2 regions of the Amycolatopsis sp. FDAARGOS 1241 genome follow, and region 2 is predicted to be linked to the other one. Evidence: riboswitches for the same ligand, from Rfam matches in the RefSeq annotation. Region 2 holds a riboswitch; the other holds the start of a gene.

Region 1 (3,394 bases), 650 kb from region 2:
AGGAACACGACCGCGGCGGCCGACGCGACGGCCGGGGCGAGCGCGGGCAGCGTCACCGTGCGGAACGCGCGCCACGGCGAGGCACCCAGGGCTCGGGCGGCCTCCGTCGCTCGCGGGTCGAGGTGAGCCCACAGCCCGGCGACGGTCCGGGCGACCACGGCGACGTTGAAGAACGCGTTGGCCAGCACCAGCGGCAGCACACCGCCATCGGGCCACAGCGCGCGGAACGCGAGCCCGACCACCACCGTGGGCAGCACGAACGGCACCAGCACCAGCGTGCGCGCGAGCCCGACGCCGGGCAGCCTCACGCGCGCGAGCACGTACGCCACTGGCAGCCCCGCGACCAGGGCGACGACCGTCGACGCGGCGGCGCTGACGAGCGTGAACGCGGCGAGCTGCCACGTCTGCGCGTCGGCCAGGACCGTGTCGACGCCACCCGCGGAGAAGCCGCGGCCGAGGATCGCGACGACCGGCCACGCGAAGAAAACGACCAGGAACGCGACGGGCAGGAGGCCGAGCAGCGCCAGGCCCGTGGTGCGCAGCCGGGCCGGTGTCACGCCCCCATGAGCGAGCGCCATGCACCGATCCACTTCTCCCGGCCGGCCTGGATCTGGTCGGCAGGCAGTGTCGCCGGGTTCTGCGGCAGCGGCGCGGCGGTGGTCCAGCCGGCGGGCAGGTCGACGCCCTCGCGGGCCGGGTAGACGTACATGTTGGCCGCAACTGTCGTCTGGAACTGCTGGGACAGCAGGAAATCGACGACCTTCTGCGCCTGCGGCACCTGCTTGCCGTTCGCGAGCACACCGGCGTACTCGATCTGGCGGAAGCACGTGTCGAGCAGGGCCTTGGTGCGCGGCTTGCCGTCGTCACCGAGCTCGGCGGCGGGCGAGGACGCGTAGGAGACGACGATGGGGCGCGGGCCCTTGCCCGACGAGCCGGAGAAGTCCTTGGTGTAGGCCTCTTCCCAGCCGCTGTCGATCTTCACGCCGTTGGCCTTCAGCTTCGTCCAGTAGTCCTGCCAACCCTGTTGGCCGAACTTCGCGACGGTGCCCAGCAGGAACGCCAGCCCCGGCGACGCGGTCGCGGCGCTTTCGGCGACGGTGAGGTCCTTGTACTTCGGATCGGTGAGGTCCTCGTAGCTCTTGGGCTCGGGCAGGTGGTGGGACGCGAAGTACCCGGTGTCGATGTTCACGCACACGTCGCCGACGTCGACGGCGGACACGCGGTGCTGCGGGTCCACCGAGTAGCGCTGCGGGCCGCGGTCGGCTTCGGGGCTGGTGTAGGCCTGGAAGACGCCCTCACTCAGCGCGCGCGAGGCGAACGTGTTGTCGACGCCGAACGCGACGTCGCCGATCGGGTTGGCCTTGGTGAGCACCAGCTTGTTGGTGAGCTCGCCCGCGTCGCCGGACTTGAGGATCTTCAGCTTGATGCCCGACTGGCGCTGAAACGCGTCGAGCACGTCCTGCGGTGCGGCGAACGAGTCGTGGGTGACGAGCGTGACCGTCGGGGTCTGCTGGGTGTCGCCACCCGTGCCGGCGCCGGACAGCGAGCACGCGCTCGCCAGCGCCGTGACCGTGGCCAGGGCCAGCACTGTGCGTGCGGTCCGCGGAATCATCTGCCCTCCTGTCGCCGTGTGCGGGAGAGCGGGCCTCCCTGCGCCGGCATGATCCGGAATCAGGTGCGAACGGTCGCGGGTCGCACACCCGCCTCTCAGCCCGGCTGCACCGGACTCCCGTGGCAACCGTGCAGCGTAGTCCAGTGCGCGTCACCATGGAGACATGGCGGAACTCCTGAGCGACTCCGAAGTCACTTCAGCGCTGTCTGCTGCCCCCGATTGGCAGCTCGACGGCGCCTCCATCGTCCGCACAGCCGACCTCCCCTCCTTTGCGGCCGCCATCGCGGCGGTCACGCGCGTGGGGTTCTTCGCGGAAGCGGCGGACCACCACCCGGACATCGACGTCCGCTGGCGCACCGTCACATTCCGGCTGAGCACCCACTCGGCGGGCGGCCTCACCGCGAAGGACTTCGCGCTGGCGGGACAGATCGACCAGGTGCTCGCCGCGGCCGTGTGATCCCCGCAACGCCCGCGACACCGTTCCCGGCGTCGTGCGTCTCCCCTGCGTACAGCGTTTCGAGGGGAGCAAGGAATGACCCAGGCAATCGTCGTGGGAGCCATCTCGTTCGGCCTGATGGTGGCCGCCGCCGGGGGCGTGCTGTGGCACACCGCGCGCACCCGCCGTGATCTGGAGCACAGGCAGTAACACCGGCGTAGATCAAGGCGCTATCCCAGCGGAATCTTCGGCACTCGCCCCGCTAGGACACGCGATGAACAACTCGTCCGCCACCCTCTCCGCCACCCAGCGCGCCTGGATCACGATGTTCGCCACGGCGTTCACCCTGGGTGCCCTGATCGTCCTCGGCCTGCTCGGCTGAAGTCGTCGCCGCGGCAGCCACCCTGCGCCTGGTTGCCGCGGCGCGTGAGCCCTTGGCCTGAACTAGGTCTCAGGCCAGGGGCGCTTTTCAGTGTCGTGGGTCGCGGCGAGTCGGCGCGATCGAGCATCGGGTGCAGCTGCGGCATCCGGGCGTGCTCGCCGCCGTGCGGCGCGCGTCGAACCCGGAGAGCCGGCACGAATCCAGAGCTGCCGAGTGTCAGCCGCTGCGCATCCGCACTGAATCGGGTCTGAACCGTTCGCAACAGCGGTTCGCCTCGCGCCGACTCACCGGTATGAGGCACCCCGTATCCGCCGTGGTGGCCGCGCTGTGTCTGGCTGCCGGAGCGTGCGGCGGACCCGCAGATCCAGCGCCTACGGCTCCACTGTCGAGCTCGGTCCCGCCCGTTGCGCCGGTCCGCCCCGAGCGAGCCGACGTCAACGCCGACCACCCGAACAGCGCCCAGCAGTCCGGCACCGCCGAGCACCAAGGCGACGTCGAGCACCCGGAAACCGACTCCGTCGCGCAAGCCCGCGGCCCGCGATACCGGCCCTGGCTGCGGGCAACGGGCGGTTGACAAGGGCAAATTCAACCCGAGCTGCAAGGAGTACCAGGGCTACCTGGACCCCCGGCGGTGCCCGGCGCGGCAAAACCTCGGGCGACCTCCAGTACGACTGGGCGTGCGAACAGGGCTTCCTGCCGAAGGACGAGTGCTGAGTCGACGCAGCACCTCAGTCGACGGGCCGGCGGCCGGCGACCAGCACCGGGCCGCCCGGGACCGTCGGGAACTGCTGCACCTCCCCGAGGCCCGCGGTCTCGAGGGCGGCCACCATGCGGGCGGAGTCGTAGGTGTTGCCGCCGTTGCGAACGGCGGTCCACCGGCCGACGGCGGCGCGCAGCGGGTCCGGCGGCGCCGGGTTCGTGCCGGCGACCACCCAGCCACCCGGGACGAGCGCGGTGATCAGGC
Region 2 (3,394 bases):
CCGCGTTGACGCCCATGTCGCCGGCGACGGCCTTGATCTGCGCCGTGACGACGTCGGCCGGGATCTCGGTGAAACCCTGCACGCCGAGCGAATTCTGCACGGTCACCGCAGTGAGGGCGACGAGCCCGTGGACGCCGTTGGCGAAGAACGTGCGCAGGTCGGCCTGCACGCCCGCACCACCGCCGGAGTCCGATCCGGCGATGGTGAGGGCCGTGCGGGGGGTGCTGGTCATGACTTTCTCCGGTTGTGCTGGTGCTGCTGGTGCTACTGCCCGACAACAGGCAGGTAGACCTTGTTGCCCTGCTCACCGAACTCGGCGGACTTCTCCGCCATGCCGGCCTCGATGGCCTCCACAGTGGACAGGCCGTGCTCCTCGGCGTACTTGCGCACGTCCTGCGTGATCCGCATCGAGCAGAACTTCGGGCCGCACATCGAGCAGAAGTGGGCCGTCTTCGCCGGCTCCGCGGGCAGCGTCTCGTCGTGGAACGAGCGAGCGGTGTCGGGGTCGAGCGCGAGGTTGAACTGGTCGGTCCAGCGGAATTCGAAGCGGGCCTTGGACAGCTCGTCGTCCCACTCGTGCGCGTGCGGGTGGCCCTTGGCGAGGTCGGCGGAGTGGGCGGCGATCTTGTAGGTGATCACGCCGGTCTTCACGTCGTCGCGGTTGGGCAGGCCGAGGTGCTCCTTCGGCGTGACGTAGCAGAGCATCGCCGTGCCGTACCAGCCGATCTGCGCCGCGCCGATGGCGGACGTGATGTGGTCGTAGGCGGGCGCGATGTCCGTCGCGAGCGGGCCGAGGGTGTAGAATGGCGCCTCGCCGGTGAGCTGCTCCTCGAGTTCGACGTTCTCCTTGATCTTGTGCATCGGCACGTGGCCGGGGCCCTCGATCATCACCTGCACGTCGTGCTCCCGCGCGATGTGTGTGAGCTCACCGAGGGTTTCGAGCTCGGCGAACTGGGCGCGGTCGTTGGCGTCGGCGATCGAGCCGGGCCGCAGGCCGTCACCGAGGGAGAACGTGACGTCGTACTTCCGCAGGATCTCGCAGAGCTCCTCGAAGTGCGTGTACAGGAAGGACTCCTGGTGGTGCGCCAGGCACCACGCGGCCATGATCGACCCACCGCGGCTCACGATGCCGGTGACGCGCCGCGCGGTGAGCGGCACGTACCGCAGCAGCACTCCCGCGTGGACGGTCATGTAGTCCACACCCTGCTCGCACTGCTCGAGCACCGTGTCGCGGTAGACCTCCCACGACAGCTTTTCCGGCTCCCCGTTGACCTTTTCGAGCGCCTGGTAGATCGGCACGGTGCCGACGGGCACGGGGGAGTTGCGGATGATCCACTCGCGGGTCTCGTGGATCCGCTTGCCGGTGGAGAGGTCCATGATGGTGTCGGCGCCCCAGCGGGTGGCCCACACCATCTTGTCGACCTCTTCCTCCACTGAGGACCAGACGGCCGAGTTGCCCATGTTGGCGTTGATCTTCACCAGGAACTTCTTGCCGATGATCATCGGCTCGGTCTCGGGGTGCTTGCGGTTGGCGGGGATCACCGCCCGCCCGCGCGCCACCTCGTCGCGCACGAACTCCGGCGAGCACCGCTCGCGCGCGGCGATGAACTCCATCTCGCGCGTGATCACGCCGGCTTTGGCCCAGCCGAGCTGGGTGTTGTGCGCGCGGCCGTCGGCCCAGCCCGCGCGCAGCGGGTGAAGTCCACTGTGGACGTCGATCGTCACTTCGGTGTCCGTGTACGGACCGGACGTGTCGTACACGTCGAAGTGGTCACCGTTCGTCAGGTCGATCCGCCGCGCCGGCACCCGCAGGCCGGATTCGGTGTGGTGGTAGACCTTGCGCGAGCCCGTGATCGGCCCCGTGGTCACGGAAGGCGTGATGGTGGGCTCGTTCTCCAGCGTCGTCAACGACGTTCACTCCCTACGCCGGCATTACCCGGTCAGGTTCATGCGGTCGGCGGCACCGGGTGTCCTCAGACAGACACCAGCCGCCCTCTCAGCCCGCCAAGGCGCGAGCTCCCGCGTTGGTTATGGGGTTGTCCCCCGACCATGCCACGGCGGATCACGCGAGCACAAGGCGACTTGTCGACCCGTGTGTTCTTCACCGGATCGGAGCAGGCGGACGGCAGCGCTTCACGGAAGAGCGCACGAGCACGACACCCCGCGACACAAAAGAGCCTCCCCGCCCACCAGGGCGAAGAGACTCCTCGAGAAACCACCGAGACCGTCAGGCTTCAGCAGACTCCTCCGCGCCTTCCTTCGGCGGCAGCCAGCTCAGCCCCGGCACTCCCCACTTGTTCTTCTTCAGCATCTTCTTCGCCGCCCGCGCGTGGCGGCCCACGAGGCGGTCCAGGTACAGGTACCCGTCGAGGTGATCGGTCTCGTGCTGGAGGCACCGGGCGAAGTAGCCCGTGCCCTCGACGGTGATCGGCGTGCCGGACACGTCGAAGCCCGTCACCCGGGCCCAGGACGCCCGCCCGGTCGGGTAGGACTCGCCGGGAACCGACAGGCAGCCTTCCCAGTCGTCGTCCGGGTCAGGCATCGTTTCGGGGATCTCGGAGGTCTCCAGCCGCGGGTTCACCACCACGCCGCGGTGCTCGACGCCCTCGTCGTCGGGGCAGTCGTAGACGAAGACGCGCAGGTCGAGGCCGATCTGGTTGGCCGCGAGGCCCACGCCTTCGGCCGCGTACATCGTCTCGAACATGTCCTCGGTGAGCGTGCGCAGCTCGTCGTCGAACTCCGTGATCTCACGGGTCGGCTGGTGCAGCACGGGATCGCCGGCGATGCGGATGGGGTGGACGGTCACGAGCAGCGAGTTTAGTCCGACCCTCCATTACACCTGGATCGGACCGTGACGCGCCGCGCCGGATGCCCATGTCGAGCATCGGTTCCGTGGTTCAATGACGCCCGCGGAAGGACAGCCGAAGCGATTGCGAGGACCGCATGGACGCCGCGGAGTCGATGGCTGGTGATCAGCCGTCGCCGCCGGAGAGTACGGGTGGCCTGACCGAGCGCGAGCTGGACATCCTCGCGTTCGAGCGCCAGTGGTGGCGGCACGCCGGTGCCAAGGAGAACGCCATCCGGGAACGCTTCTCGCTGTCCTCGACCCGTTATTACCAGCTGCTGAACACGCTGCTGGACAAGCCTGAGGCCGTGGCGGCCGACCCGATGCTGGTGAAGCGGCTGCGCAAGACGCGCGCCGCCCGGCAGCGCAAGCGCGGCGCCCGGCGGCTGGGGATCGAACTGTCATGAGCTTCTTCTCGGGACTGTCCCGGCCCATGCGGGCCGCGGGCGTCGCGCTCATCGGGGTCGCCGTGATCGCCGCGATCATCGGCGGCGTCACCGCGCTGTCGGGCGGCGGCCCGAGCGCCAACAACGCCGGGCCCACCAGCAG

Evidence for each region. A riboswitch is a leader RNA that binds a small molecule or an ion and turns the genes downstream of it on or off. The one in region 2 is predicted to bind thiamine pyrophosphate.
Region 1: another riboswitch for thiamine pyrophosphate. It lies ahead of I6J71_RS04315 (thiamine ABC transporter substrate binding subunit); the one in region 2 lies ahead of thiC (phosphomethylpyrimidine synthase ThiC).

The regions. Positions count from the first base shown of each region.
Region 1 covers NZ_CP069526.1:894,122-897,515, reverse strand. The annotation lists gene I6J71_RS04320 (iron ABC transporter permease) at 1-578, opposite strand, end outside; gene I6J71_RS04315 (thiamine ABC transporter substrate binding subunit) at 554-1,612, opposite strand; TPP riboswitch at 1,631-1,743, opposite strand; gene I6J71_RS04310 (4a-hydroxytetrahydrobiopterin dehydratase) at 1,776-2,069, shown strand; gene I6J71_RS04305 (trans-aconitate 2-methyltransferase) at 3,159-3,394, opposite strand, start outside.
Region 2 covers NZ_CP069526.1:248,842-252,235, forward strand. The annotation lists gene thiD (bifunctional hydroxymethylpyrimidine kinase/phosphomethylpyrimidine kinase) at 1-232, opposite strand, end outside; gene thiC (phosphomethylpyrimidine synthase ThiC) at 265-1,908, opposite strand; TPP riboswitch at 1,902-2,033, opposite strand; gene I6J71_RS01190 (peptide deformylase) at 2,228-2,806, opposite strand; gene I6J71_RS01195 (DUF3263 domain-containing protein) at 2,944-3,252, shown strand; gene I6J71_RS01200 (LytR C-terminal domain-containing protein) at 3,249-3,394, shown strand, end outside.